DNA from 3 places in the Pseudomonas sp. JL27(2026) genome. Region 1 is predicted to be linked to each of the others. Evidence: predicted binding sites of a transcription regulator. Region 1 holds the regulator's gene; each other region holds the start of a gene.
What was found. The regulator FliA, encoded in region 1, starts transcription of late flagellar genes. The targets are predictions, from matches to a motif close to CTAAAGTTTNNNNNNNNNNNGCCGNTAA.
Positions count from the first base shown of each region.

Region 1 (10,449 bases):
CGCGTCGTAAATCGTACTTATAAACTCTAAATGATAAAAAGGTGTCGCGGTGAGGAGCATCGGGAAAGGTAAAAAGCTTGAAGTTCTTCATGAAATCATCGTGGATTGTACTCTGGGCGGGCAGGTTTGCAGCCCACTCAGCCCCGCCCTCAAGTTGGCGGTTCGCGGCTAATTTAAATAGTTTGTTATTTGGCTCGCCCTCGGACAGCCGGGCTGCAATTTCTTGACCTTTCAAGTTGTTCATCTGATCTATCCTCCGGGCAATTGGCCTCTCCACTTCTGTTAAAGCAGGTCTAAAGTCTTTGTGATGGACTTTTTTTAGGGTCGCTTCTGTCAGTGAGAGAGGTTGTCGCGGCGGGTGTCCGGCGAGTGTCTGTTCATTGCTCAATAGGTTTCTATTGGCTAAGGGGGTTGCTAAATTCTGTAGGTCCGCGCGAAGTTCCAAACTATTTGAAGGGTTCAGAGCTTGCACGAATAAAGAGCTGATGAGATCCTTTACTCGACTTGCCCAAGCCCAAGATTTGTGGAGCATGGCCGTTGAAAAGTGCCCGGTGTCATCCTTTCGATTCATTGGGTCTCCTAAGCAGTATGTGTATGAATTCAACCCGCCCTTCCCAAACGGACTCAAACTATCCGGACTATTAAACCGCATCAACACCGGATTAAACGCCCGATACCCATTCCCCAACAAATAATGCCCGGTCACCGGGTCCGGTCGTTCACCGTTGAAGCCGAGCAGGCTGAGCAACCCGTTTTCGGCGGGGCGGTGGCCGTAGGGCGAATAGGCGATGGGTTGCCGTGGGTGATTGGCCTTGAGCGTGTGCAGCACCGAGCGCTGCTGATCGGTGGCCAGCAGCGTGGTGTCGAGTGCATCGCCCTCACTCTGCTGCTGCGCAAGCATCTGGTCGCCATGCTGGACGATGGAATACCCCATTGCGCCCTGTATCTCAGTGGCCAACCGGCTTTTGCAATAGAAGCGCTGGCGCTCGGGGGTATCGGGTGGCGCCTGCCCGGTCAGGCGGTCCAGTGGGTCATAGCGATAACGGCAGAGCAGTGTGTCGCGTTGGGTTGGCATGGAATGAGCGCCTCGACGGTTCTGAGTGCAGGCGTTGAGTATTGAGAAAATCGTGAGGGATGGGTACTAGCAGAACTGATAGGTTGGCCCGTGATGCTCCGGTTCGGGCGATCAAACTCTCTCAGGCGCACCTCTATTTCCGCTCTTGGCAAAAGTTGGAAGGCTTCTTGCAGTAGCCGCCCTGCGCCTGCTTCGGGCGTCAAAAGTTTGCTTTAAGGAACGAGGAAAGCCGGTGGATCGCTCTCAGTTAATCAACAATGCCCGCAGCAACCTGGCAGACCTCAGTCGAGGCAATCTGGGTGTGCCGCTGTTGCTGTTGGTCATGCTGGCCATGATGATGTTGCCGGTCCCGCCGTTCCTGCTCGACGTGTTCTTCACGTTCAACATCGCGCTGTCGATTGTTGTGTTGCTGGTCTGCGTCTATGCCTTGCGGCCGCTGGATTTCGCGGTGTTCCCGACCATCCTGCTGGTCGCCACGCTGTTGCGACTGGCGCTGAACGTGGCCTCGACCCGCGTGGTGATGCTCCACGGTCAGGATGGCCACGCCGCCGCCGGTAAGGTGATCCAGGCCTTCGGTGAGGTGGTGATCGGCGGTAACTACGTGGTCGGTATCGTAGTCTTCGCGATCCTGATGATCATCAACTTCGTGGTGGTGACCAAGGGCGCCGGACGAATTTCCGAAGTGAGCGCGCGGTTTACCCTTGATGCGATGCCCGGCAAACAAATGGCGATTGACGCCGATTTGAACGCCGGCCTGATCGATCAGAACCAGGCCAAGCTGCGCCGTATGGAAGTGGCCCAGGAGGCTGAGTTCTACGGTTCGATGGACGGTGCCAGCAAGTTCGTTCGCGGTGACGCCATCGCGGGCCTGCTGATCCTGTTCATCAACCTGATCGGCGGCATGGCGGTCGGTATTTTCCAGCACAACATGACTTTCGGCGATGCGGGCAAGGTTTACGCCTTGCTGACCATCGGTGACGGTTTGGTGGCGCAATTGCCATCACTGTTGCTGTCGACCGCTGCGGCGATCATGGTGACCCGTGCTTCTGGTTCGGAAGACATGGGCAAGCAGATCAATCGGCAGATGTTCGCTTCGCCCAAGGCGCTGGCGGTGGCGGCCGGTCTGATGGCGGTCATGGGGCTGGTGCCCGGCATGCCGCACTTTTCCTTCCTGAGCATGGCGGCGGTAGCTGGCGGGGCCGCGTACCTGTTCTGGAAAAAACAAAACACCGTCAAGGTTCAGGCATTGGCCGAGGTTCAGCGTCAGCAGGAACTGCTGCCTTCGCCGGCCCGCGCCATGGAAACCAAGGAGCTGGGCTGGGATGACGTCACGCCGATCGACATGATTGGCCTGGAGGTCGGCTACCGGTTGATTCCCCTGGTGGACCGTAACCAGGGCGGCCAGTTGCTGGCGCGGATCAAGGGTGTGCGCAAGAAGCTCTCCCAGGATCTGGGCTTCCTGATGCCGACCGTGCACATCCGCGACAACCTTGACCTTGCGCCAAGCGCTTATCGCCTGACCTTGATGGGGGTGATCCTGGCAGAGGCCGAGATTTACCCGGACCGCGAACTGGCGATCAACCCGGGCCAGGTCTACGGCACGCTCAACGGCATTACCGCCAAGGATCCGGCCTTTGGTCTGGAGGCGGTGTGGATCGAGATCAGTCAACGCGCCCAGGCCCAGTCCCTCGGTTATACCGTGGTTGACGCCAGTACCGTGGTGGCCACCCACCTCAACCAGATTCTGTACAAGCACTCCAGTGAGCTGATCGGCCACGAAGAAGTCCAGCAACTCATGCAGTTGCTGGCCAAAAGCTCGCCCAAACTCGCCGAAGAGCTGGTGCCGGGAGTTGTCTCGCTGTCGCAGTTGCTCAAGGTCTTGCAGGCGTTGTTGGCTGAACAGGTTCCGGTGCGGGACATTCGCAGCATCGCCGAAGCCATCGCGAACAACGCGTCCAAGAGTCAAGATACCGCCGCGCTGGTGGCCGCCGTCCGCGTCGGCGTGTCGCGCGCCATCGTCCAAAGCATTGTAGGCACTGAGTCTGAGCTGCCTGTGATCACCTTGGAGCCAAGGTTGGAACAAATATTGCTCAATAGTCTGCAGAAGGCAGGACAAGGCTCGGAAGAGGGCGTTCTGCTGGAGCCAAGCATGGCAGAGAAGCTGCAGCGTTCGTTGATCGAAGCCGCGCAGCGACAAGAGATGCAAGGTCATCCAGTGATTCTGCTGGTAGCCGGTCCGGTTCGCGCCATGCTCTCGCGATTCGGACGTCTGGCGGTTCCTGGTTTGCACGTGTTGGCGTACCAGGAAATCCCGGACAACAAGCAAGTGACCATCGTTGCGACAGTAGGGCCCAACGGCTGAGGTAGTGGTTTATGCAAGTTAAGCGTTTTTTCGCCGCCGATATGCGTCAGGCCATGAAACTGGTTCGTGATGAGCTGGGCGCTGATGCCGCCATTATTGGTAATCGCCGGATCGCCGGTGGTGTCGAGTTGACGGCTGCCCTGGATTACAAGCTGTCGGCTCTGGCGCCGCGTGTGCCGAACATCGAGCTCGAAGACGAGTTGCGCAAGACCCAGTCACGCATTGTCACGGCTCAAGCCGAGCTGAGCCTGCGTGGCGACAGCGACGCGAGTACCAATCGGCAGTTGTTCGCCGGTTTGCCGCTGACCGCGGCCGAGCCGCTGATTGAGCCGACCTACGCTGAACCCAAGCGTCCGGCGCCTGCCCCTGCGGCGAGCACCGGCGTTGATCCGCGCGCGTTCGACTCGATGCGTTTCGAGCTAAACGGCCTGCGTGAGTTGCTGGAAGTCCAGCTCGGCTCCCTGGCCTGGAATCAACTGCAAGGCAGCCGTCCGGCCCAGGCCAACCTCTGGCGTCGCCTGCAACGTATTGGTCTCTCCGGCCCGTTGTCCCGCGATTTGCTGGAGCTGACTACCGAAATCGAAGAGCCTCGCCAAGCCTGGCGCATGCTGCTGGCGCATCTGGCGCGGATGATCAGCACGCCTGAAATCGAACCGCTTGAAGAAGGTGGCGTGATTGCCATGGTCGGCCCTGCCGGCATGGGCAAGACCACGACCCTGGCCAAGCTGGCTGCCCGTTATGTGCTCAAGTACGGCGCGCAAAATATCGCGCTGGTGAGCATGGACAGCTACCGTATTGGTGCGCAGGAACAGCTCAAGACCCTGGGCCGGATCCTCAACGTTTCCGTGACCCATGTCGATCCGGGCCAGTCCCTGGCGCAAGCCCTCGATCCGCTGCTGCGCAAGCGTGTGGTGTTGATCGATACCGCCGGCCTGCAAGCCAGCGATCCGGCATTGCGCATGCAGTTGGAAAGCCTGAACGGGCGTGGCATCAAGTCGAAGAATTATCTGGTTCTGGCTACCACCAGCCAGAAGCAGGTACTGACCGCCGCTTATCACAGTTACAAGCGCTGCGGGCTGGCCGGGTGCATCCTGACTAAACTGGATGAAACGGCAAGCCTGGGCGAAGTGTTGAGCCTGGCCATCAGTCATGAATTGCCCGTTGCCTATCTCACGGATGGGCCGCGTATCCCGGATGACCTGCACCTGCCGCGCCGCCACCAACTGGTCAGCCGCGCCGTCAGTGTGCAAATGCAGGAAGAACCCAGCGAAGAAGCCATGGCTGACATGTTCGCTGATCTCTACCACAGCCCGACCAAGCGGGTTGGCTGAGGTATTAATGAATAGATTTGTACCTACATCGACGGACTGCCATGCATTGTTCCAGTGTGAACGCGCAGCCAGTTATGTAGCCCGCGTCTAAGCAAGACAAGGTAAAGAAAGAACATGGGCAGCATGCATCCCGTACAGGTGATCGCGGTGACCGGCGGCAAAGGTGGCGTCGGGAAGACTAACGTGTCAGTTAACTTGTCCCTGGCTCTCGCCGAGCTTGGCAGGCGCGTCATGCTGCTGGATGCCGATCTGGGTCTGGCGAACGTCGACGTCCTGTTGGGGCTGACACCCAAACATACCTTGGCCGACGTCATCGAAGGCCGTTGTGAGCTGCGCGACGTGTTATTGCAGGGGCCTGGCGGTATTCGTATCGTTCCGGCAGCTTCCGGCACCCAGAGCATGGTTCACCTGAGCCCTGCCCAGCATGCCGGCCTGATTCAGGCCTTCAGCGATATCGGCGACAACCTCGACGTGCTTGTCATAGACACCGCTGCCGGTATTGGTGACTCGGTAGTCAGTTTTGTCCGCGCCGCGCAAGAGGTTTTGCTGGTGGTCTGCGATGAACCGACCTCGATCACCGATGCCTATGCCCTGATCAAGCTGCTTAACCGCGATTACGGCATGAATCGCTTCCGCGTGCTGGCCAACATGGCGCAAAGCCCGCAAGAAGGCCGCAATCTGTTCGCCAAGTTGACCAAGGTCACGGACCGCTTCCTGGACGTCGCCTTACAATACGTCGGTGCCGTTCCCTACGACGAGAGCGTGCGCAAGGCAGTGCAGAAGCAACGTGCGGTCTATGAAGCCTTTCCGCGTTCCAAGTGCGCGCTGGCGTTCAAGGCCATTGCACAGAAGGTCGATACCTGGCCGTTGCCTGCCAACCCGCGCGGGCACCTGGAGTTTTTCGTCGAGCGTCTCGTGCAACAAACGGCAGGACCTGTGCTATGACAGCCAGCGGTTACAACCTTTACAAAAAGTCGGCACGTGACGCCCAGTACGAATTGATCGAGCGCTATGCGCCACTGGTCAAGCGTATTGCCTATCACCTGCTGGCTCGCCTGCCGGCCAGTGTCCAGGTCGAGGATTTGATCCAGGCCGGGATGATCGGCTTGCTCGAAGTGTCGACCAAGTACGACGCAAGCAAAGGCGCAAGCTTCGAGACGTATGCGGGTATCCGCATACGTGGGGCGATGCTCGATGAAGTACGCAAGGGGGACTGGGCGCCGCGTTCGGTCCACCGCAATACCCGCATGGTCAGCGACGCAATTCGCTCGATTGAAGCTAAAACCGGCCGTGACGCTAAAGATCACGAGGTTGCGGCCGAACTCCAATTGAGTCTCGATGATTATTACGGGATTTTGAACGACACCTTGGGCAGCCGGCTGTTCAGCTTCGACGATCTGTTGCAGGACGGCGAGCATGAAGGGCTGCATGAGGATGGCGCGAGTGCTCATCTCGAGCCGTCGCGTGACCTGGAAGACGAACGTTTCCAGGCTGCGCTGGCGGACGCGATTGCCAATTTGCCGGAGCGTGAGCGACTGGTGTTGGCGCTGTACTACGACGAAGAGCTGAACCTCAAGGAAATCGGTGAGGTCCTGGGGGTCAGCGAATCGCGGGTCAGCCAGTTACACAGCCAGTGCGCGGCCCGTTTGCGGGGGCGTTTGGGGGAGTGGCGAGCGCGTTGACAGGCCGTGTGGGGCGCTGCGAACGAGGCTGGTACGGCTTAGGCTGAACCGGTCTCGGCCCGTTGTACTCCAGACAGTCGTTGAGTGTTACGCCGGATTGATTGAAATGGCGCGTTCAGGTGCTGAGCGCGTTTAAGACTGCTTGGAGGTCGAATTGGACAAGAACATGAAAATCCTCATCGTTGATGACTTCTCAACGATGCGGCGGATCATAAAAAACCTGTTGCGTGACCTTGGGTTCACCAACACGGTCGAGGCAGACGACGGCATTACCGCCATCCCTGTGCTCAACAGCGGAAGCATCGACTTTCTGGTAACAGACTGGAACATGCCTGGCATGACCGGTATCGATCTGCTGCGTCACGTGCGTGCCGATGAAAAGCTCAAGCACCTGCCTGTACTGATGGTGACCGCTGAAGCCAAGCGCGAGCAGATCATCGAAGCGGCTCAGGCCGGCGTTAACGGCTATGTGGTCAAACCCTTCACGGCCCAGGCGTTGAAAGACAAGATCGAAAAAATCTTCGAACGCATCGGTTGATGCATCCGCCACGGGGGAGCTATGGAGCACAACGAATCTTCACAGGGCGATTTTGAATCGACCCTGAAAAAACATGCCCGCGAACTGGTCGACAGCCTTGAAAAAGGCAAGTTCGGTGACGCGGTGCAACTGATCCATGAGCTCAATCAGACCCGTGATCGCGGCCTGTACCAGGAAGTTGGCAAGCTCACTCGCGAGCTGCACAGCGCGATCGTCAATTTTCAGATTGACCCGCACATGCCTCAAGCCGAGGAAGTGTCGCAGATCACGGATGCCACCGAACGCCTGTCCTATGTGGTCAAGCTGACCGAGGCCGCAGCCAATCGCACCATGGACCTGGTCGAGAACAGCACCCCGCTGGTCAATGGCCTGAGCACTGATGCCCAGGCCTTGAGTGCGGACTGGGGCCGGTTCATGCGGCGTGAAGTCGGTGCCGAGGAATTTCGTGAGCTGGCAAGGCGCGTTGACGGTTTCCTGACGCGCAGCGTCGAGAACACTCAGACCGTGTCGAACAACCTCAATGACATTCTGCTGGCTCAGGACTACCAGGACCTCACCGGGCAAGTCATCAAGCGTGTGACCCAATTGGTCACCGAAGTCGAAAGCAATCTGCTCAAACTCGTGCTGATGGCCAGTCAAGTCGACCGCTTTGCAGGCATCGAACATGACCGCGAAGCGATGTTGGCCGAAAAAGATCCACAAAAACATCTCACGCAGGGTGAAGGTCCGCAGATTCATGCCGATAAACGTGAAGACGTTGTGTCCGGTCAGGACGATGTGGACGATTTGCTTTCCAGCCTTGGATTTTAGGTTTAGACCTGTAGGAGCACCCCATTAATGAGCTTCGGCGCCGATGAAGAGATCCTTCAGGATTTCCTGGTTGAGGCCGGCGAAATTCTAGAGCAACTGTCCGAACAGCTGGTCGAGCTTGAAAGCCGACCGGATGATGCGGACTTGCTCAATGCAATTTTTCGCGGTTTTCACACTGTAAAAGGGGGCGCCGGCTTCCTCCAGCTCAACGAGCTGGTGGAGTGCTGTCACATCGCCGAAAACGTGTTCGACATCCTGCGCAAGGGTGAACGTCGCGTCGACTCGGAATTGATGGACGTGGTTCTCGAAGCGCTCGACGCGGTGAACAGCATGTTCAGCGAAGTCCGCGAGCGTGCACCGATCACGGCAGCGACGCCGGAGCTGCTGGCGGCATTGGCTCGCCTGGCCGAACCGGCCTCGGCCGAGGTTGCGCCCGTGGTCGAAGAAGTGGTTGAGGCACCGGTCGCTGAAAGCGAATCGGGCGACATCACCGACAACGAATTCGAACAACTGCTCGACTCGCTGAATGCAGTCAAGGAGCAGGCCGAAGCCCCAGCGGCTGCGGCAGAAGCTGCTGCGCCAGGCAGTGATGAAATTACCGATGCCGAGTTCGAGTCCTTGCTCGACCAACTGCATGGCAAAGGTCAGTTCGCGGTGGATGCCGTGGTAGCACCGGCAGTGCCGGCGGCACCTGCATCGACGCCAGCCAATACCGATATTACCGACGACGAATTTGAAGCGTTGCTCGACCAGTTGCACGGCAAAGGCACCTTTGCCGTTGATGCGCTGGACTCGGCCATTGCTTCGGTTCCGGCACAAGCGGCACCGACCGCGGCTGCAGCCGGCAGCGACCTGATCTCCGATCACGAGTTCGAATCGCTGCTCGACGAGTTACACGGCAAAGGCAAGTTCACCGAAGTGGCCGGTTCGGCTACGGCGGCAGTGGCTGCACCTGTTGCCAAGGCCGCGCCAAAGCCGGTGGCCAAGGCGCCAGAAGCCAAAGCTGCGCCAGCCAAGGCTGAAACAGCGAAAGCCGCTGCTCCGGCCCCAGCGCCGGCTCCGGCTCGTGCTGCTGCGACGCCGCCACCGGAAAAACCGACCAGTGAAGCCGAGACCACCGTGCGCGTCGATACCGCACGGCTCGATGAAATCATGAACATGGTCGGCGAGTTGGTACTGGTGCGTAACCGCTTGGTCCGTCTGGGCCTCAACAGCGGTGACGAAGCCATGTCCAAGGCTGTGTCGAACCTCGACGTGGTCACCGCCGACTTGCAAACCGCGGTCATGAAGACCCGGATGCAGCCGATCAAGAAGGTCTTCGGGCGCTTCCCGCGCCTGGTTCGTGACCTGGCGCGCCAGCTCAAGAAAGAGATCAACCTGGAGCTGGTCGGCGAAGAAACCGACCTCGACAAGAACCTCGTCGAGGCCCTGGCCGACCCGTTGGTCCACTTGGTGCGCAACGCGGTCGACCACGGTATCGAGTCGCCGGAAGAGCGCGAAGCTTCGGGCAAGTCCCGTGGCGGCAAGGTCATCCTGGCGGCCGAGCAGGAGGGTGATCACATCCTGCTGTCGATTTCCGATGACGGTAAAGGCATGGACCCGAACGTCCTGCGCGCCATCGCGGTAAAACGCGGCGTGATGGACAAGGATGCTGCCGACCGCCTGAGCGACACCGAGTGCTACAACCTGATTTTCGCCCCAGGGTTCTCGACCAAGACCGAGATCTCCGACGTGTCCGGTCGTGGCGTGGGCATGGACGTGGTGAAAACCAAGATTTCCCAGCTCAACGGTTCGATCAACATCTACTCGACCAAGGGCCAGGGCTCGAAGATCGTCATCAAGGTCCCGTTGACCCTGGCGATCATGCCGACCCTGATGGTCATGCTGGGCAACCAGGCGTTCGCGTTCCCACTGGTGAACGTCAACGAGATCTTCCACCTCGACCTGTCGCGTACCAACGTGGTCGATGGCCAGGAAGTGGTGATCGTGCGCGACAAGGCGCTGCCACTGTTCTACCTCAAGCGTTGGCTCGTCAGCTCTGCCGCTCACGAAGAGCAGCGTGAAGGCCACGTGGTGATCCTTTCGGTTGGCACCCAGCGGATCGGCTTTGTCGTCGATCAACTGGTCGGCCAGGAAGAAGTGGTCATTAAGCCATTGGGCAAAATGCTCCAGGGAACCCCGGGCATGTCCGGCGCCACCATTACCGGTGACGGCCGCATTGCGCTGATTCTCGATGTTCCGAGCATGCTCAAGCGTTACGCCGCACGGCGTATTTGATTCTGGTGGGGCGGGGCCGCAGAGGTCCCGCTGCGCCTAACGGAGTGTTTATGGCAGTCAAAGTCCTGGTGGTGGACGATTCGGGGTTTTTCCGCCGCCGCGTCTCGGAAATTCTTTCAGCGGATCCGAGCATCCAGGTTGTCGGTACGGCGACCAACGGTAAAGAGGCGATTGATCAGGCCCTGGCCCTCAAGCCAGACGTGATCACCATGGACTACGAGATGCCGATGATGGATGGCATCACGGCAGTGCGGCACATCATGCAGCGCTGCCCGACGCCGGTGTTGATGTTCTCCTCGCTGACGCATGAAGGTGCCCGGGTAACCCTCGACGCGCTGGATGCCGGTGCGGTGGACTTCCTGCCGAAGAATTTC
Region 1 is NZ_CM167794.1:1,772,366-1,782,814, forward strand. Features, by position in the region: gene AC1Z1G_RS07965 (RHS repeat-associated core domain-containing protein) at 1-1,075, opposite strand, end outside; gene flhA (flagellar biosynthesis protein FlhA) at 1,308-3,437, shown strand; gene flhF (flagellar biosynthesis GTPase FlhF) at 3,449-4,768, shown strand; gene fleN (flagellar synthesis regulator FleN) at 4,883-5,713, shown strand; gene fliA (RNA polymerase sigma factor FliA) at 5,710-6,450, shown strand; gene AC1Z1G_RS07990 (chemotaxis response regulator CheY) at 6,617-6,988, shown strand; gene AC1Z1G_RS07995 (protein phosphatase CheZ) at 7,010-7,798, shown strand; gene AC1Z1G_RS08000 (chemotaxis protein CheA) at 7,826-10,075, shown strand; gene AC1Z1G_RS08005 (protein-glutamate methylesterase/protein-glutamine glutaminase) at 10,126-10,449, shown strand, end outside.

Region 2 (10,449 bases), 290 kb from region 1:
TCTGCTGTGACCGTTGTAGTGGCCGTCAAGGTCGCATTCGCGAGAAAGATCGCGAACGAGGCCTGACAGTCAGTATTACTTGCGCTCTGGGATGAGCGGCGGAGGGTTCACCCACTACAGTGTCATGTTGAATGTGCCTGCTGCGTCTAAATGCTTATGAAGGTCGAGGTATCGGACTCGGAACTCTCCTTGAAGCTTACCCGTCCGTGGGTCGAGCTTAATGGTGAGTTCGGCAACATCAGGGGCGGAATTAACGAGTATTGGTCCATTGTCGATTGTGTATACAATTGCAGCGTCTAGGCCTTTCCCGAACGTGCCCTCATACTCGTAGGTCTCCACCATCAGTTCTTCGTCGAGGTAAGGCACTAGAAATATAAAACCGAGATAATTCGGCTGATCAACCAAATAATTGTAATTGGCTCCGTTAATTCGCCAGTATTTTTTGCCCATTCCTATATCGGCCGGCCACTCTGGGTGGCCGTAGAGTGTAATTTTCGCGAATCTTGCAAACTCACCAATAATTTGATCTTCGCCTTGGCCTTGGGTCCAACGGAAATCGTTGTCAGGCGGTTGGCTTTCGCCATCTTTCGGAATGAAGTGTTCATGTACTTGCATTTTTAAGACGCTCCCTGAAGTTTAAACCGTGCACCAGTGACCAACGGGTGTGTTGGCCATTCGGCTAATAGATACTCCTGTGAAAGTTGACGGTCTACTGTCAACTCTGACAGCTATTCACCGGGCGATAAGTATGCTGGTTGACTTGCTGGTGATTATTAGAGGGTGGGGCGGCACTGATTTGCGATAGGCCAGAAATGAAAAACCCGAAAGTTTAACCTTTCGGGTTTTTTGTTATGGGTGTGCCAGGTATGGCGCGTAAGCGCAACCAGTTTGGCTGTGGTGGTCACGCTACTGACTTGGAGGTAAAAATCCTCTACGGAACCGTACGTACGGTGGTGAGGGGGCGGCGGGGCAACCCCGCCTCTTGCTCGATCAATAAGGGTTAGCGGTTAAAGCGCTCCACCAACGAGTACTGCGTGTGAGCCGTGCGGGTCAGCTCTTCACTCAGTTTTGCCGAGTGTTGGGCTTGTTCCGAGGTCTGGTCGGCGAGGGCGGCGATGGTGCTGATGTTGCGGCTGATCTCCTCGGCTACCGAGCTTTGCTCTTCGGTCGCGGCGGCGATCTGGGTGGTCATGTCGGTGATGTTGGCCACCGCTTCGCTGATTCCCACCAGCGCCTGGTCCGCTTCAAGCACGCGCGCCACGCCTTCTTCGGCCTGACGATGGCCGGCTTCCATGGTTTGCACCGCGGAACTGGCGGTTTGCTGGAGCTTGGCGATCAGGGTGTGAATCTGCCCGGTGGATTCGCTGGTACGTTGCGCCAGTTGACGAACCTCGTCGGCCACCACTGCAAACCCCCGGCCCATTTCACCGGCGCGGGCCGCTTCGATAGCGGCGTTTAGGGCCAGCAGGTTGGTCTGGTCGGCAATGCCTTTGATCACATCGACCACGCCGCCGATTTCGTCGCTGTCCTTGGCCAGTTGGGTCACGGTCAGGCCGGTTTCGCCGACTACTTCCGAGAGGCGCTGAATGGCTTCGCGGGTTTCACCGGCAATGTCGCGGCCGCGACCGGTCAGGCGATTGGCTTCCTGGGTGGCGTCAGCGGTGCGCTGCACGTGGCTGGCGACTTCCTGGGTGGTGGCGGCCATCTGGTTGACGGCGGTGGCCACTTGCTCGGTCTCGACGCGCTGGCGTTCCAGGCCGCTGGAGCTGTTGTGCGCCAGGGTGTCGGACTGTTTCGCTTGCTCGGTCAGGTGTTCGGCCGTGTCCTGCAGGCGGGTCAGGCAGGTTTTCAGGCGTGCCTCCTGGCTGAGGATGGACATTTCCAGGCGCGCCTGCGCGCCACGGCTGTCGGTGTACATCTGCGCAATCAGCGGGTCGGAGGTGGTCTGCTCGGCCAGGCGCAGCAGGCGCTTGAGGCCGCGTTGTTGCCAGCTCAGGCCCATCAGGCCCAGTGGAACGGAGAGGCCGGCAGCCAGGACAAAGCCCCAATGAGAATTCAGGGATGCGCCGATCATGAAGCTCAGTTGGCTGACCAGAATAAACGGCAGCCAGTCCTGCAGCACGGGCAGCCATTTATCGGTTTTTGGAATAGCGGACTTGCCCTGGTTGATGCGTTGGTAGAGTGCTTCGGCGCGGCGGATCTGCTCGGCGGTAGGCTTGACCCGCACCGACTCGTAACCGATCACCTGATTGCCGTCGAACACCGGTGTCACGTAGGCGTTAACCCAGTAGTGGTCACCGGTCTTGCAGCGATTCTTGACAATGCCCATCCATGGCAAGCCTTGTTTCAGTGTGCCCCACATGTGCGCGAAGACCGCAGCCGGGACGTCGGGGTGACGAACCAGGTTGTGCGGCGCACGGATCAGGTCCTCACGAGAAAACCCGCTGATTTCGACGAAAGCGTCGTTGCAGTAGGTGATCACGCCTTTTGCGTCGGTTGTCGAGATCAACCGTTGCTGAGCCGGGAAGGTCCGTTCGCGTTGTGTTATGGGCTGGTTATTACGCATGGCTTTTTCAATCCGCAAGGCTTTGAAAGGTTGTCGGCGGCGACATGAATATATTGAAATAAAATTTCAATATTTGAGTACGGTGTCTCACTGGCGCGCTTGGCGTCGGGCAGTGTTTGACGTAGATGGCGAAGGGTAAGTCTGGCTTGAGAGGGGCACGGTGTTCATCCTGAACGGTGACGGCGCTGATCTCGACCGTGAGGCCTTCAGCGCCAGGGTATTGAAAAATTATCGGGCCAGCATCGGGTAGGTAAACAGACCGAAGTGCAGCAGGTTCAAGCCGAAGTGGGTGGCGATGGCTGCACTCAGGCCGCCAAAGCGGTACGCCAGACCATAGCCGACCCCGGCAATGCTTGCCAAGAGCACCCATTGCCAGCCAGCGCCCGCGTGAACGAGGCCGAATAGCAGGGCGGCGCACAGCAGGGCCATGTGTTCGCCATGGCGCAGGTGTTTCCACTGGCGGCTCAGGCCGCCCTGGATGTAACCGCGAAACAGCGCTTCCTCGACCAGCGTTACCAGCAACATGTTATTGAGTACCCAGAGCCAGGCCTGGTCGGGCCATTTGGGCGCCCAGCCGATCATGCCCAGCAGCATCGCGCCACCCAGGGCGGCAATGACGCTCAGGGGCAGCGCCACGGCGGTGGCAGACAATGACAGGCGCAGGGAGCGGCGGCCGACAATCCATGGGCAGGCCAGCAACAGCCAAAAGCCAATCAGGGGTTTGTCCTGATTCAGGTACAGGGAGAACGGCACGGCATCGTCGGTGAAGCGTTGTGGGGCAATGGCGCGACCGTTGTAGAAACCGGGCAGCCAGTGCATGGCCAGTGCAAGCGCCAGGACCACGAACAGCGCGTGACCGAAATAGCGGGCGTAACGGTGTTGCTGCTGGCGTACGGCAATGCCGGAACCCACCAGCAGTGCGACGGGTATCGCCGCCAGCCAGCCCAGTTGCCCGTAGATGAGCGCCCAGCCGTAGCCGGTGCAGAGGAGTGCCAGATAGGTCCATGGCAGTGCGGGCATTCGAGAATCCTTGTGGTGCGGGGTTTTGCGTGAAAGCAGGGAAAGCATCGCCGTCGAGGCGATTCGCGGGGCGTGATTATAACGGCATGTGTCTTGTAGGACAGCCCAACAAGAAAACACTGCCTGAAGTAATACCTGTCAGTTAAGGCGTACAACCTGTGGGAGCGGGCTTGCTCGCGAAAGCGGCGTCACAGTCAACATTGATGCTGAATGCAATGCCCTCTTCGCGAGCAAGCCCGCTCCCACCGGTTACGTACCTTGACTGACTGGCATTACGCCCGAAGGCAGTGCTTTTGCCTGTGCAACGTCAGGATGCAATCAACTGTCGCAGTACGTAATGCAGGATCCCTCCGGCCTTGAAGTATTCGACTTCGTTTAGCGTATCGATCCGGCACAGCACCTCGATTTTCTCGCTGCTACCGTCCTCTCGGGTGATCACCAGCGGCAGGTTCATGCGCGGCGTCAACTCGACGCCGGTCAGGCCCTGAATGCTCAGGGTTTCCTTGCCGGTCAGGTTCAGGCTTTTGCGGTTTTGGTCGAGTTTGAACTGCAACGGCAACACGCCCATGCCCACCAGGTTGGAGCGGTGAATCCGTTCGAAGCTCTCGGCGATCACCGCTTTGACGCCCAGCAGGTTGGTGCCCTTGGCGGCCCAGTCGCGGCTGGAGCCGGTGCCATATTCCTGGCCGGCGATCACCACCAGCGGCGTGCCCGATGCCTGATAACGCATGGCTGCGTCGTAGATCGGCAGCTTCTCGCCGGTCGGAATGTAGACCGTGTTGCCACCTTCTTCGCCACCGAGCATTTCGTTACGAATACGGATGTTGGCAAAGGTACCGCGCATCATCACTTCGTGGTTGCCACGGCGTGAGCCGTAGGAGTTGAAGTCGCGCGGCTCCACACCCTGTTCGCGCAGGTAACGCCCGGCCGGGCTGTCAGCCTTGATGTTGCCGGCAGGGGAGATGTGGTCGGTGGTCACCGAGTCGCCCAGCAGGGCCAGTATCCGCGCACCGCTCACGTCCTTGATCACCGGTGGCGGGCCAGCGATGTCGTCGAAAAACGGCGGATGCTGGATGTAGGTGGAGTCCTTCTGCCACACGTATGTCGCCGCTTGCGGCACTTCAATCGCTTGCCACTGTGCGTCACCGGCAAACACTTCAGCGTATTCCTTGTGGAACATGGCGGTGTCGACTTGCGCCACCGCGTCGGCGATCTCCTTGCTGCTGGGCCAGATATCGCGCAAATAGACGGGGTTGCCGTCCTTGCCGGTGCCGAGGGGTTCGCTGCTGATGTCCAGTCGCACGCTGCCGGCCAGCGCATAGGCAACGACCAGCGGCGGGGACGCGAGCCAATTGGTTTTCACCAGTGGATGCACGCGGCCTTCGAAGTTGCGGTTGCCGGACAACACCGAGGCGACGGCCAGGTCGCAGCTTTGAATGGCCTTCTCAATGGGTTCCAGCAACGGCCCGGAGTTACCGATGCAGGTGGTGCAGCCATAGCCGACCAAGGAAAACCCCAGTTGGTCCAGATACTGGGTCAGGCCGGCGGCCTTGTAGTAGTCGGTGACCACTTTGGAGCCAGGCGCCAGAGAACTCTTCACCCAAGGTTTGCGTTTGAGGCCTTTCTCCACGGCTTTTTTCGCCACCAGCCCGGCCGCCATCATCACGCTCGGGTTGGAGGTGTTGGTGCAAGAGGTGATGGCAGCAATCACCACGGCGCCGTTTTTCAGGCGATAGGTCTGGCCTTCATACTCATAGTCCGTTTCGCCGATGAGGTCGGCATTGCCAACGGCAACCCCGCCACCTCCTTCGCTTTCAAGACGGCCTTCTTCCTTGCTGGTGGGGCGGGTGGGCTTGACTTGCAGGCCGAGGAAGTCAGTGAACGCCTGAGCGACATTCGGCAGCGACACCCGGTCCTGTGGGCGCTTCGGTCCGGCAAGGCTGGCTTCGACGCTGCCCATGTCCAGCGCCAGACTGTCGGTGAACACCGGTTCTTTGCCCGGCAGGCGCCACAGGCCCTGGACCTTGCTGTAGGCCTCGACCAGTTTCACGGTCGCGGCGGGGCGGCCGGACAAGCGCAGGTACTCCAGCGTGACGTCGTCCACCGGAAAGAAGCCGCAGGTGGCGCCATATTCCGGGGCCATGTTGGCGATGGTCGCGCGGTCCGCCAGCGGCAGTTCGGCGAGGCCGTCACCGTAGAATTCGACGAATTTGCCGACCACGCCTTTCTTGCGCAACATCTGGGTGACGGTCAGGACCAGGTCGGTGGCGGTGATGCCTTCCTTGAGCTTGCCGGTGAGTTTGAAGCCGATCACTTCCGGGATCAGCATCGACACTGGTTGGCCAAGCATCGCCGCTTCCGCCTCGATGCCGCCCACGCCCCAGCCGAGCACGCCGAGGCCGTTGATCATGGTGGTGTGGGAATCGGTGCCCACCAGGGTGTCCGGGAAGGCATAGGTGCGGCCGTCTTCATCCTTGGTCCAGACCGTGCGGCCCAGGTATTCCAGGTTGACCTGATGACAGATGCCGGTGCCCGGTGGCACGACGCTGAAGTTGTCGAAGGCGCTCTGGCCCCAGCGCAGGAAGGCGTAGCGTTCGCCGTTGCGCTGCATTTCGATGTCGACGTTCTGGGTGAAAGCGGTGCTGCTGGCGAATTTGTCGACCATCACCGAGTGGTCGATCACCAGGTCCACCGGGGACAACGGATTGATACGCTGCGGATCGCCACCGGCCTTGGCCATGGCGGCGCGCATGGCCGCGAGGTCGACCACGGCGGGTACGCCGGTGAAATCCTGCATCAGTACCCGCGCCGGGCGGTATTGGATCTCGCGGTCGCTGCGGCGCTCCTTGAGCCAGGCGGCGAGGGCCTTGAGGTCGGCGCCGGTGACGGTTTTCTCGTCTTCCCAGCGCAGCAGGTTTTCCAGCAGGACTTTGAGCGACATCGGCAGCGTGTCCAGATCGCCCAGGCTTTTGGCGGCTTCCGGCAGGCTGAAATAGTGGTAGGTCTTGTCGTCGACTTGTAAGGTTTTAAGGGTTTTCAGGCTATCGAGGGACGGCATTGAAATGACTCCTTTAAGTCCGCACGGCTACGGACTGACGGGGCGGGCAGAGCTTTAAACCTAGCCCTGTTTTAAGTAGCTGGCTAATAACTGGACTCTATAGACACGTTCAAGGTTGCGAACTCGGCTATCATGCGCCGGTTTTCGTGACAGGCTTTGCTTCAACGCAAGCCTGGGCATCGCGCAGTGGCTGAATGTCTCGCCATCTGCCCAGGAGTAAGAATGAACATCCTATTTATGCATTGCCGGCCCGGCTTCGAAGGCGAAGTCTGCTCGGAAATTTCCGAGCACGCCGCGCGGTTGAATGTGGCCGGTTATGCCAAGGCCAAGACCAGCAGCGCCTGCGCTGAGTTTGTCTGCACCGAAGAAGACGGCGCCGAACGCCTGATGCGCGGCCAGCGCTTTGCCGAACTGATCTTCCCGCGACAATGGGCGCGGGGCATGTTCATCGACCTGCCGGAAACCGATCGCATCAGCGTGATCCTGGCTCACATGGCAGACTTCCCGACCTGCGGCAGCCTGTGGCTGGAAATGGTCGATACCAACGATGGCAAAGAGCTGTCGAACTTCTGCAAAAAGTTCGAAGTTCACCTGCGCAAGGCGCTGATGGCGGCCGGCAAACTGGTGGAAGACGCCAGCAAGCCGCGTTTGCTGCTGACCTTCAAAAGCGGCCGCGAGGTGTTCATGGGCCTGGCCGAGGCCAACAACTCGGCGATGTGGCCGATGGGCATTCCACGTCTGAAGTTCCCCCGCGAAGCGCCTAGCCGTTCGACCCTCAAGCTGGAGGAGGCGTGGCACCACTTCATCCCACGCGAGCAGTGGGACGAGCGCCTGCACAGCGACATGACCGGCGTTGACCTGGGCGCAGCCCCCGGTGGCTGGACCTGGCAACTGGTCAACCGAGGTATGTTGGTGACCGCCATCGACAACGGCCCGATGGCCGAGAGCCTGATGGACACAGGGTTGGTGCAGCACTTGATGGCTGACGGCTTTACCTTCAAGCCCAGGCAGCCGGTGGACTGGATGGTCTGCGACATCGTCGAGAAGCCAGCGCGCAACGCGGCGATGCTGGAAGAGTGGATCGGTGAAGGTCATTGCCGCGAGGCGGTGGTCAACCTGAAGTTGCCGATGAAGCAGCGCTACGCTGAAGTGAAGCGCCTGCTGGAACGCATCGCCGACGGTTTCAAGGAGCGCGGCATCAAGGTCGACATCGGCTGCAAGCAGCTGTACCACGACCGCGAAGAAGTGACCTGCCACTTGCGTCGGCATGATGTGAGTAAGCCTAAAAAGCGCTGAACCATGGTGTAGGCGTTGGCCTTTGTGGCGAGGGAGCTTGCTCCCGCTGGGCTGCGAAGCAACCCTTATACCAGCGACTCAGTATCAGCAGGCACGCACACTGCGTGCACAGGTTTTGCGACGGCTTCGCCGCCGAGCGGGAACAAGCTCCCTCGCCACAGTTGCGGGCTGTACGATCTGTTAAGAGAGCCGGCTTTGCGCGACAATGCCGGCTAGTTTCAGGAGTGAATCATGAGTGAACTGATCGACGCGCCGGTTGACGGCACCCTCGACGCCACCGGGCTCCATTGCCCGGAGCCGGTGATGATGCTGCACCAGCACATCCGCGACCTGCCGCCCGGCGGTCTGCTCAAGGTGATTGCCACGGACCCTTCGACCCGTCGCGACATCCCCAAGTTTTGCGTGTTCCTGGACCATGAACTGGTCGAGCAACTTGAAGAGTCCGGCATCTACCTGTACTGGATTCGCAAGAAGTCCAATTAATGGACCTCAAAAAGAAGGCCTGCATATGCAGGCCTTTTTTACGGTCGATTAACGCGTCCGCTGACTGAGGCGGATGCGCTTGCGCGCACTGCGTGTCAGTCGAATCGACAGCATCAGCGCCGCGCAGCTCAAGCCCGCAATCAAACCTTCCCACAGCCCGCTCGGGCCGCTGGCCGGGCCGAACCAGTCGGTCAGCCCCAGCACGTAACCCACCGGCAAACCAATCCCCCAGTAAGCGAATAGCGTCAGGATCATCGTCACCCGCGTGTCCTGATAGCCGCGCAAGGCGCCGGCGCAGATCACCTGGATAGCATCGGAGAACTGGTACAGCGCGGCATACACAATCAACATCGAGGCGATCTGGATCACCGTCTTGTCGGCGGTGTAGATCGAGGCGATCGGTTCACGCAGAAGCAGAATCAGGCTTGCCGAGAACGCGGCAAACACCAGCGCCGCGCCCAGCCCGACCTTCGCCGCAAAGCGCGCCTGATAAGGGTTGCCGGCCCCCAGCGCCTGGCCGACCCGTACGGTAACCGCCATCCCCAGGGAATACGGAATCATGAACAGCAGCGAGCTGATGTTCAGGGCGATCTGATGCCCGGCCACGATGGTCGACCCAAGGCTGCCGATCAGCAGGGCAATGACGGCGAAGATGCTGGACTCGGCGAACACCGCGATGCCGATTGGCAGGCCAATGCTGACCAGGCGTTTGATCACGGCCCACTGCGGGCGATCGAAACGCACCAGCACGCGGGTGCGGGCATAGAAGGGCGCCCAACGGGTCCAGCCGGCCATGCTCAGTGCCATGAACCACATGACGATGCCGCTGGCCCAGCCGCAACCGACGCCGCCGAGTGCCGGCAGGCCGAAATGGCCATAGATCAGCGCATAGTTCAGCGGGATATTGAGCAGCAGGCCGCACAGGCCAATGACCATGCTCGGACGCGTGCGGCCCATGCCATCGCTGTAGCAACGAAACACGTAGTAGAAGGCAATGCCCGGGAAGCCCAAGGCGATACCTTGCAGATAGCCCATGCTGGGTTCGATCAACTGCGGATCGACTTTCATCCAGTGCAGGATGGGCTCGGCGCTGAGCAGCAGGCCGCTGGCGATCAATCCGACACAGAGCGCCAGCCACAATGCCTGGCGTACTAGCGGCCCGATTTCTGTGTGTTTGTCACCGCCAAAGCGTTGGGCGATCTTGGGGGTGGTCCCCAGCAGGATGCCGGACATCAGCAGGTAGATCGGAATCCAAATCGAATTACCCAGCGCCACGGCGGCCAGGTCCCTCGGGCTGACCCGACCGGCCATCACCGCATCGACGAAGCCCATGGCCGTAGTGGCCAGTTGCGCAATCATGATGGGAAAGGCCAGGTTGAGCAGGCCCTTGAGCTCCAGGCGAATCCTGTCCGGGCGGGTGAGGGGGAGGTCGGCGGGGCATTGAGTTACAGAATTCACAAGCAGAGCGTCCAGGGAAAGGTGATGCGCGGGGCGGCGCATTCTACGCGTCGACGCAGTGGTCAGGAGAATTCCCGTGTTGGGGATTTGTAAGCGACGCAATGACGCATCGCTGGCCCATTACGTTGCACAACGCCTACACTGCGGCTCCGCGAAAGGAGCCTGCCATGCTGATTGTTGCCGACGAAAATATTCCGTTGCTCGATGCCTTCTTCGAAGGTTTCGGCGAAATCCGCCGCGTGCCGGGGCGTTCCATTGACCGTGCGACGGTCGAGCAGGCCGACGTACTGCTGGTGCGTTCGGTGACGAACGTCGACTGCACGTTGCTTGAAGGCAGCAAGGTGCGTTTTGTCGGCACCTGCACCATCGGTACCGATCACCTGGACCTGGATTACTTCCAGCAGGCTGGCATCACCTGGTCCAGCGCACCGGGTTGCAATGCGCGAGGCGTGGTCGACTACGTTCTGGGCAGCCTGCTGACGCTGGCGGAAATCGAAGGTGTCGAATTGCCCCAGCGCACCTACGGCGTGATCGGCGCCGGTGAAGTCGGTGGGCGGCTGGTCAAGGT
Region 2 is NZ_CM167794.1:2,058,293-2,068,741, forward strand. Features, by position in the region: gene AC1Z1G_RS09340 (alpha/beta family hydrolase) at 1-10, shown strand, start outside; gene AC1Z1G_RS09345 (hypothetical protein) at 115-615, opposite strand; gene AC1Z1G_RS09350 (methyl-accepting chemotaxis protein) at 1,001-2,566, opposite strand; gene AC1Z1G_RS09355 (lysostaphin resistance A-like protein) at 2,795-3,586, opposite strand; gene acnA (aconitate hydratase AcnA) at 3,894-6,644, opposite strand; gene rlmM (23S rRNA (cytidine(2498)-2'-O)-methyltransferase RlmM) at 6,867-7,940, shown strand; gene tusA (sulfurtransferase TusA) at 8,172-8,423, shown strand; gene AC1Z1G_RS09375 (MATE family efflux transporter) at 8,472-9,881, opposite strand; gene pdxB (4-phosphoerythronate dehydrogenase PdxB) at 10,049-10,449, shown strand, end outside.
Region 2: a site for FliA is predicted at 2,597-2,624, ahead of AC1Z1G_RS09350 (methyl-accepting chemotaxis protein). Genes of this name have one in related genera too.

Region 3 (10,449 bases), 2.3 Mb from region 1:
CACCATCAGTGCGCGGTTGACCGACACGGTAAACGGCAAACGAATACGAAAGTGCACGCCCTGCCCAGGCACAGAGTCGATGGTCATGGTGCCGCCCAGTTGCCGGACTTCTTCGTGGACCACGTCCATGCCGACACCGCGCCCGGAGATCTGGGTGATTTTCTCGGCGGTGGAAAACCCCGGTTGCAGAATGAACTGCAAGACATCGCGGTCACTGATCTCGGTGTTCGGGTCAAGCAACCCACGCTTGATCGCCTTGCGCCGCACAGCCTCCAGCGGCACCCCGGCACCGTCATCACGGATGTCGAAAATGATGTCGCCGCCCTCGCGGGACAGGTCGAGGGTAATCCGCCCCTGGGCAGGCTTGCCGGCCGCCACGCGCACCTCGGTGGCTTCCAGACCGTGGTCGACAGCGTTGCGCAGCATGTGCTCCAGCGGCGCGGCCATGCGCTCCAGCACGTTGCGGTCCATCTCGCCTTCGGCGTTGCCGACGATGAATTCGACATCCTTGCCCAGCTCGCTCGAAACCTGGCGGACGATGCGCTTGAGCCGCGGCAACATCCGTTCGAACGGCACCATGCGCGTGCGCATCAGGCCTTCCTGCAATTCGGTATTGATGCGGCCCTGCTGCTGCAACAGGTTTTCTGCGTCATGGTTACGCCGGTCGAGGGTTTCCTTGAGGTCGAGCAAATCGGAGGCGGATTCAAACAACGCCCGCGACAGCTGCTGCAACTGGGAATGGCGGTCCATCTCCAGTGGGTCGAATTCTTCATAACCCAAGCGCTCGGCTTCAACCTGCTGACGGCTGAGAATCCGCCCCTGGGTTTCGGTATCAAGCCGGCGCAACTGGTCGCGCATTCGCTCAATGGTGGTTTCCATCTCGCTCAGAGCCACGCGGGCATCGTTGACCTGTTGTTCGATCCGTCCTCGAAAGATCGAGGTTTCGCCGGCCAGGTTGACCAGATCATCCAGCAACTCTGCCGAGACCTTGACCATGTCGGCCGCGATCTCGGCTGGCGCAACCGGCGCCTCGGGCTTGACCGGCAGCGGCGCGAGCGGTTCTGCCGCGGGTGCCTCTGGAGCGTTGGCGGCCGGGTGGGTGAAGTCGCGGATCGCCTCGATCAGTTCATCGGCCGACAACACCGGTTGACCGGCGCGTGTCGCGTCGAGCATCTGCGCCAGGCGGTCATGGCAGCCCTGCAACAGACCGAACAGCGCGGCGGTCGGTTGCAGCAGCCCGGCCGACAAGCCTTCGTAGAGAAACTCCAGCTCGTGGGCCAGGTCACCAATCGGGGTAATTTCGACCATCCGTGCACCGCCCTTGAGGGTGTGCAGGTCACGCAGCAGGGTTTCGACTTCCTGACGGCTTTGCGGCTCGGCTTGCCAGCGCACCAGCGCCGCGCCTGAGCTGTCGATAATGTCGAACCCTTCTTCGAGGAAGATCTCCAGCAACTCCGGGTCGTGCACCGCCGAGTCGCTCCCGGCCGGTGCTTGCGGCGCTTCAGGGCTGGCGCCGTTGCCCTGGCGAAACTCGCGAATGGCCTCGATCAGCGTTGTCGGGTCGTCCAGTGATTGCTGGCGTTGCAGTTGTTCCAACAACACCGCGAGGTGGTCATGGCTCTGTTGCAGCAATGACACCAGGTCAGCGCCGTGGCTGTGGCGTCGGTCCACCAACCCTTCGTAAAGACTTTCCAGCTCATGGGCCAGATCACCAACCGGCCCGACTTCGGCCATCCGCGCGCCGCCCTTGAGGGTGTGCAAGTCGCGCTGCAACGACGACAACGGCGCCGCGTTGTCCGGGTCGTGCAACCAGCGCTGCAAGGCCTGACCCGCACTTTCGAGGATGTCCGCTGCTTCTTCGAGGAAGATCGAGACAATTTCATCGTCCGCCGATGACGTTTGCTCAAGCGTTGCCGTGGCGCGGCCCAGTTCGGTGATGCTCAGGGTACGGCTGCCGTCGCTGCGAATCAGGCCCATGGCCGAAGGATCGAGGCCCTCATCGAGCAACTCGCGCAATGCCCGGATACGGGCAGGCTGCGGGCTGACTTCCTGGCCAGCAGCCAGTTCGTCGAGCATGTTGATCAGGGCTTCGTGGGCACTTTTCGCCTCATGGAAAAACCGCTCGCTGACCGCCAGGCTGCTTTCTTCCACCGCGCCATACAGATCGAGCAAGGCCTCGCAGAGTTCATCCACCGGGTGCAGGTCTGCCAGGTGCGCGCCTTCGCCCAGTGTCGTCAGTTCATCCAGCAACGCGCTGAGTTCAAGACGTTCGCCGGGGTGCTGCTGCCAACGCTGAAGCAGGCTTTCGGCGTCCAGCAGGATGTCCATGCCCTGGGCCAGGAAGTTGTTGATGAGCTGCGGATCACGCTTGATCCGCAGCCCGGTGTTCGGCGCACTGAGGATTGCTTCCAGCCGTTCGGCAAGCAGGGTCCGGGTGCGTTCGATCAGGCTTTGGGCACCGGCAATCCCGGCCAGCGGGTCGCGGCCCAACTGCTTCAGGCCCCGGCGAAACAGGCCTTCGGCTTCAAGCAGCAACTCGACTTCGTCCAGGTCCAGCGGCATCTGGTGTGCCTTGAACTCGCGGGCAAGGTGATCCAGCGGCGCCGCCAGCTCAGCGATCGGCAACACACCAGCCATCGACGCACTGCCCTTGAGGGTGTGCAGAGCGCGTTGCAACTCGTCGCTGGCCTGCAAGGGCATGTGCTCGGCGGCCTGATCGAGAAAGCGGTTAAGGCTGGCGAGGTGGGTTTCGGCCTCGTTGCGGAAGATCTCCAGCAACTGCGGATCGAGTGCGGCATCTTGGGGTGACACACCTTCCGGGGCAGGCTCATCGCCCTTGGCCAGCGCATGGGCACGGGCGGCCAGGCGGTCGACATCATCGCGCTGGCGCTGGCCATTAGCGGCAAATTCGTCCACCAGTTCGGGCAACAATTCCAAAGCATCGGCCAACAGCTGCTGCACCGCCGCACCGGGTTCGACGCTGCGTTCCAGCACGCGGTTGAGCAGGTTTTCCATCGCCCAGGCCAGCTCGGCGAGGACCAGCGCACGGACCATCCGCCCGCTGCCCTTCAAGGTATGGAAGGCCCGGCGCAACTCACCCAGGACCGAGGCACTGTCAGGGCTGGCGGACCAGCGCGGCAGGTACTCGCGCAGCACGTCGAGGACTTCGTCGGTCTCCTCAAGGAACACTTCACGCAGCTCGTCATCCACTGGCGCCTCGCCGAGCGGCGGCGGCAACAGGCTGCCCGGCGTGTTGAGGGCTGGCGGGTTCACGGCGGACACCGGGCTGGCCAGCACCTCGGCCAGGGATTGCACCACCTGCGGATCGCCCAGCGCTTGCAGGTCCTGCATCACCTGCGCTTCGTCGGGGGCAAGCACGTCATTGAGCAACGGCACCTGCGGCTCGCGAGGGACGTAGCCCAGCGCCGCGAGGCTTCGCTCGGCAACGTCCAGCAGCGCCTCGCCGGGCGCTTCGTGATCGTCACTCAAACGCTCCAGATAATATTCCAGGCTGGTGATCGCATCCGCCAGGTGGTCGAGTTGCTGCCAGCCGGGCTGGGCCTGATCCACCAGCAGGTGCTCGCGGATAAACCTGTTACAGGCTTCCAGCAGGCTCGCCGCACGGCTTAACGGAATCATCGCCAGCGCGCCACGCACCTGGGTCAACAGGGCCGGCAGCGGTTGCAGGTGCTGGCGGTCCCAGTCGGCGTCGATGTAGTCGACGATCATGTCCTTGGCCTGTTGCAGGCAGATGCGGGCTTCCTTGATGACAATCTGGTGGATCTGCGTCAGGTCGGTGGTCGGCAGGCGGCTTTCTTCACGGCTTTCCGGTTCGACGGTGCCGACCATTCCGGCCAGGGTCGCTTCGACGTAAAGCAACGCACCCGCGACATCCATCAGGGTCGCGTCATTGGGTTCGCGCTGGCCCTGGGCGAGGCTCTGGACCACCGCCAACTGATCGATGATGACCTTGCGCGGCTGGCCGAAACCCAGCACTGCCAGGGTGTCGGCGATCTGCCGCAACGGCGCCAGCAGGCTGTCGAGGTCCGAGGTGTGCTGCCGGTCGCTGCGCACGAACAGGTCAAGCCGCTCCTTGACCCGCACCAGCTCTTCGCACAGCGCGGCGAGTACCGAGCGCATGGCGTCGCGGTCAGGGCCGGCCAGGCGGGCGCGCTCCTCATCGACCATGGCGCTGTCCGGCAGCGCCTCATCCAGTCCGTAACGTTCTTTCATGGTATGCATCTGCGCGCTGGGGAATTGGGCCTTGGCAATATAGAACAACAGGCTCTTGAGCAACTCGGGCGGGGCCGGTTCATTGATCCCGGTCATGCCCTGCTCAAGCAGGCGCTTGAGTTCCTTGTCGGCGTCCTTGAACAGGCTGCGCAACGCGGGGCTGTTGGCGATGCTGCCTTGCGCCATGCCCTCGACCAGCGCCGACGCCACTTGCCACAGCGGGTTCAACGGCGAGTTGCGGCACAACCCTTCCAGGCGGGCGAAGACCTTGGCCAGGTAGCCGACGTTGGTTTCATCGTCCTGTTCACGCAGCAGGCCGACCAGGCCCATTTGCAGCAGTTGCCGGGCCTTGCGCAGCATGCCCGGAAGGTCGGGAGGTTCAAGCTGCGCCAGCGCCGCGGCGTCCAGTGGTGCGATCACCGGCAGGTGCGGGCTGAACAGGCTGGTTTCCGACAAAAGGCTCTCGTCCCGGGCACTGCGCAGGTCGTTGATCAGCGGCAACACCACCAGCGGTAAATCGCGGCGGGCACTGTGAACGCGGTCGAGGTAGATCGGCAACTGGCCCAAGGCCTGTTGCAACACATGAATCGCTTCGTCGCGATGGCTGACGCGGTTCTGCTGCAAGGCACCGGCCAGTTGCTCCATTTCTTCGGCAAGCAGGGCCGCGCCGTAGAATTCGACCATTTGCAGGCTGCCGTGGACCTGATGGATGCAGGCCAGGCACTCGTCGATGGCCGGCGTCACCTGCGGGTCCTCGGCCAGGGTGTCGAGGGCCACGTTTTCGAGGGCCAGAGAAGCCTGCTTCAGCGTTTCGGCAATTTCGCCCTTGACCCATTCGAGGGCCACATAGTCGTGCCGATCACCCATAACCACTCCAGTCAAATTCATTCACCGCGTTCAGGGATCAGGCCTGACCGGCGTCTCGCGCAGGGGCCGTCGGCAAGGTGAAACCCGATACCGAACGGCGCAACTGGCTGGCCATCTTCGCCAGGTTGCCGATGCTCTCGGCGGTGGCGGTCGAGCCCGACGAGGTCTGCGTGGTGATCTGCTGGATCACGTTCATCGTCAAGGAAATCTGACCCGCCGACGACGTCTGTTGCTGCGCCGCATTGGAAATACTCTGGATCAGCGCCGCGAGGGTTTTCGACACGCCCTCGATTTCCTCCAGAGCCACTCCGGCATCCTGCGCCAGCCGCGCACCGCGCACCACCTCAGTGGTGGTCTGTTCCATGGAAATCACCGCTTCGTTGGTGTCCGTCTGGATCGCCCGCACCAGGGTTTCGATCTGTCGGGTCGCCGCCGACGAGCGCTCGGCCAGACGCTGCACTTCATCGGCCACCACCGCAAAACCGCGCCCGGCGTCGCCCGCCATGGAAGCCTGAATCGCCGCGTTGAGGGCCAGGATGTTGGTCTGGTCGGCAATGTCATCGATCAGACTGACGATATCGCCGATCTCCTGCGAAGACTCGCCCAAACGCTTGATACGCTTGGCGGTGTCCTGGATCTGCTCGCGAATGTTGTCCATGCCGTGGATGGTGTTGTGCACCACCTCGTTGCCCTTGTTGGCGATTTCCACCGAGCGCTCGGCCACCGCCGAGGACTCGGCAGCGTTGGCCGACACCTGGTCGATGGACTGGGCCATTTCGTTGATCGAAGCCGATGCTTCGCAAATCTGCTGGGCCTGATGCTCGGACGCCTGGGCTAGGTGCATGGCCGTGGCCTGGGTTTCCTGCACGGCCGCCGCGACCTGACCGGCCGTAAGGTTGATGGTCGCCACCAGGTCGCGCAACTGGTCGACCGAATAGTTGATCGAGTCGGCGATGGTCCCGGTAAAGTCTTCGGTCACCGAAGCCGTCACCGTGAGATCACCGTCGGCCAGGTCTGCGATTTCATCGAGCAGGCGCATGATCGCGTTCTGATTGCGCTCGTTCTTCTCGGCGGTTTCCTGCAACTGGCGGTTGGTCTCACGGACCATCACCAAGCCGATCAGGATGATCGAGGCCAGCGCCAGCAAGCCCAGCACGTAACCGCCGATGGTGTCGGTGGTGCGCCCACCCACCAGGTTTTCAAAGCTGCTGGCCAGGTGCGACGCTTCATCGAGCAAGGTCTGGGACAAGCTGAAAATATTGCTCGCCGACTCGCGCACCTTGAACAGTTCGGGGGAGGTTTCGAGAATTTCATCCACGGAGCCGGAGACGAACTCGAACAGCTCGGCAATCTCGGTCAGGCGGGCGCGGGCATCGCGGTCTTCTACCTGGCTGATCTTCAGCGCCGGGTTGCCCTGGAGCATGCCCGTGAGCACCTGGCCGAAACGCGCGGCATCACGGCCGAAGGCGTCGGCTGCCTGCTGGGCGTTTTCGTCTCCGGCCAGCACGGTGTTGACCGCGCCGAGAATCCGTTCGGCCAGCAACGACTGACGCTGGGCCACGGCGACCTGCGTGGCGGGGGCGCCGCGCTGGAGCAGGATGTCGACGACTTTTTCGGACTCGACCTGCAACTGCGGCACGGTTTCGGCCAGAGTCGCGGCAACTTGATGCAAGGACAACACAGTCTGTTCGCTGGAGAGGATCGCGTCGGTGTTCTTCAGCAGGCGCTCCCAGTCCAGCTGCACGGCGCGCATTTCCGGGCGCACGGTCGACGGCGCGGGCGGCAGGCCGGTGGTCGGGTCGCCTTTCTTCAGAAAGCTCCAGCGCTGGGCAAAGTCGTTGCGTGCATCGCTCAGCAGCTTGAACGCCGCAGCCTTGCCGGCCGCCGCTTCGGTGGCGTTCTTGGCGATGCGCTGGGACAGCACGCGCAGCTCACCGGCGTGGCCGATGTACTGTTTGTCGTAGGTAGCCTGGGTGTTGAGGTAGGCGAAGTTGGCGAACAGCAACACGATGAAAATGATCAGTGCGATGAACAGCACGATGATCTGCGACCGGCTGCGCGACCCTTCCGTTGGCTTGCCTGCTTTTGCTTTTGTCATCAATCCTCGCCTGTTAACCAACACCCTTTAGAACTCACCAAAGTACCTGTGGCGATGGAGCAAGCTCCCTCGCCACAAAAGCCTGCTCCCACAAAAGTCTGCAGTTACAGGGCTACGTTCATGAAGCTCTGTGATTGCGCCAGGGCAAACGGGCTGAACACCTGCCAGCATTGCTCGCGCTCGAACCGCCCCTTGATAAACGCCGCCATCGGACCTTGCGCCGTGTCCGCCACATCAGGCCTGAAACTGCTCTGGTCAAAGTGCTGCATACCCAGCACCTCATCGACCATCAACCCGGCAAACACTTCGTTATGCTCGACCACCAGCACCCGCCGCTGCTTGCGCACCGTCGACAGCTCGACACCGAAAAAACCGCACAGGTCCATGACCGGCAGCAGCCGCCCCCGCAGGTTAGCCACACCGCGAACCCATGGCTTGACGCCGGGCAACTGAGTGAAACGGGGCTCGTGCAGCACTTCGCTGACCTCCCCCATCGGCGCCACGTACCAGCGCTCGCCAATGCGAAAACCGATCCCGCTCCAGCCGTGCTGGCGGGTGTGCTGGGACGGCAAATCAGCCGCCAGCAAGCGGCAGCGCGCATCGATCTGCAACAACAGTTCGAACGCCGTCAGCGACTCGGCCATGGCCAACGGCTCAGCCGGCCAGAACGGCGTTCAGGGTTTTGATCAGTGTTTCTTCATCCACCGGTTTGGTCAGGTAATCCCTGGCGCCCTGGCGGGTGCCCCAGACCTTGTCGGTCTCCTGATCCTTGGTGGTAATGATGATCACCGGAATGTGGCCGGTGTCCGGGTCCTTGGTCAACTGGCGGGTCGCCTGAAAACCGTTGAGGCCCGGCATGACAATATCCATCAGCACGGCGTCGGGCTTTTCCTGGCGGGCCAGGGCCACGCCATCAGCGCCGTTTTCGGCTTTCAACACTTCATGGCCGTGCTTTTCGAGCATGCCGGTCAGTTTGTACATTTCAGTCGGCGAATCATCGACGATCAGAATACGTGCCATGGTCTTCCCCATTCATATAGACGCCTGGCCCGTTGGCCGGGTGTCGCTGTGCGTGTCCTACTGCGGCGAAACGGCGGCAAAACCCGGGACATGGGCCTGGATCGCACCCAGCAGTTCTTCCTTGCTGAAAGGCTTGGTCAAGAACTGGTCGGAACCGACGATGCGCCCCTTGGCCTTGTCGAACAGGCCGTCCTTGGACGACAGCATAATCACTGGCGTGGACTTGAACGCACTGTTGTTCTTGATTAAAGCGCAGGTCTGATAACCATCCAGACGCGGCATCATGATGTCGACAAAAATGATCCCCGGATGATGATCGGCAATCTTGGCCAGGGCATCGAAACCATCGACCGCCGTAATCACCTCGCAGCCGACGTTGCGCAACAACGTTTCGGCCGTGCGGCGTATGGTTTTCGAATCGTCGATGACCATGACCTTCAAGGCGTTGGAATGCTGTTCCATATCTGCTCTACCATCGCCACTAGGATTCGATTTTGTCGATGCACGGGTTTTCAATGCGTGAAGCCCTTGATGTTCAAGGCTTCTACGTAGCATGGCAGCCTTTTTAGCACAGTCGCTGGCGGCAATCTATCGAGCAACCGGCGAGGTGGTTTTTCCTTGACCGGGAACACACTGGGCGCCACTCTGACGCCACTTTTTCACGTCATTTTTTGCCCTGCTTTTTATCCAGAGTCGGGCCAGCCCATTTTCGAGGAAACACCCATGAGCGTTCGCGTCGGGATTGTCATGGACCCTATCGCCAGCATTGCCTATAAAAAGGACAGTTCGCTGGCCATGCTGCTGGCCGCCCAGGCACGCGGCTGGACGCTGTTCTATATGGAACAGCGCGACCTGTACCAAAGCGAAGGTGAAGCCCGGGCACGCATGCGCCCATTGAAGGTGTTCGCCAACCCGGAAAAATGGTTTGAGCTGGAAGCCGAAACCGACGCGCTGCTGAGCGATCTGGACGTGATCCTGATGCGCAAGGACCCGCCGTTCGACATGGAATTCGTCTACTCCACGTACCTGCTGGAGCAAGCCGAGCGCGCGGGCGTGCTGGTGGTCAACAAGCCGCAAAGCCTGCGCGACTGCAATGAAAAGCTGTTCGCCACGCTGTTCCCGCAGTGCACGCCGCCGACCGTGGTCAGCCGCCGTGCCGACGTGCTGCGCGAGTTCGCCGCCAAACACGGCGACGTGATCCTCAAGCCGCTGGACGGTATGGGCGGCACTTCGATCTTCCGTCACCGCGCGGGCGATCCGAACCTGTCGGTGATCCTGGAAACCCTGACAGCGTTGGGTGCCCAGCAGATCATGGCCCAGGCTTACCTGCCGGCAATCAAGGACGGCGACAAGCGCATCCTGATGATCGACGGCGAACCGGTGGATTACTGCCTGGCGCGGATTCCGGCCGCTGGCGAAACCCGTGGCAACCTGGCCGCGGGTGGTCGTGGCGAAGCCCGCCCGCTGACTGACAAGGACCGCTGGATCGCTGCACAGGTCGGCCCGACGTTGCGTGAAAAGGGCCTGCTGTTCGTCGGCCTCGACGTGATCGGCGAGCACCTGACGGAAATCAACGTCACCAGCCCGACCTGTATTCGCGAGATCGACAACGCTTTTGGCACGAACATCGGCGAAATGCTGATGGCTGCCATCGATCAGAAGCTTAAAGCCAAGTGATGTAGAACAAACAAGCAGGAACCAACATTGCGTTATCATGCGCCGCCTGTGAAACGCGTGATGTTGGTTTTTGTGATGCCTCTTGTGATGTCGAACCGCTGATGACACTCCCTTCCGATCTGCCCCCCGAACTCGCCCACAGTGGCGTGCGCCCGGCCGATCGCCTCGGTTTTACCCTGTTTCTTGCAGCGCTGATTCACTTGGCCTTGCTGTTGGGCGTCGGGTTCTCCCTTGTCGAACCCAAGCAGATCAGCAAAACCCTGGAAATCACCCTCGCCACGTTCAAAAGCGAAACCAAGCCTAAAAAAGCCGATTTCCTCGCCCAGGAAAACCAGCAAGGCAGCGGCACCCTGGATAAAAAAGCGATTCCCAAGACCACCGAGATCGCGCCGTTCCAGGACAACAAGGTCCAGAAAGTCACGCCTCCACCCTCGGTCAAACCCCAGGTGCCGGAAGCCGCGCCGAAAGCGGCAGTGACCACTGTCGCCCCCGCGCCAAAGAAAGCCGCGACCAAGAAAGAAGAGGTCAAGGCAGAGCCGACGCCCAAGGCCGCG
Region 3 is NZ_CM167794.1:5,555,820-5,566,268, forward strand. Features, by position in the region: gene AC1Z1G_RS25455 (Hpt domain-containing protein) at 1-5,100, opposite strand, end outside; gene AC1Z1G_RS25460 (methyl-accepting chemotaxis protein) at 5,138-7,198, opposite strand; gene AC1Z1G_RS25465 (chemotaxis protein CheW) at 7,303-7,842, opposite strand; gene pilH (twitching motility response regulator PilH) at 7,853-8,218, opposite strand; gene pilG (twitching motility response regulator PilG) at 8,276-8,680, opposite strand; gene gshB (glutathione synthase) at 8,942-9,895, shown strand; gene AC1Z1G_RS25485 (TonB family protein) at 9,997-10,449, shown strand, end outside.
Region 3: a site for FliA is predicted at 7,202-7,229, ahead of AC1Z1G_RS25460 (methyl-accepting chemotaxis protein). Genes of this name have one in related genera too.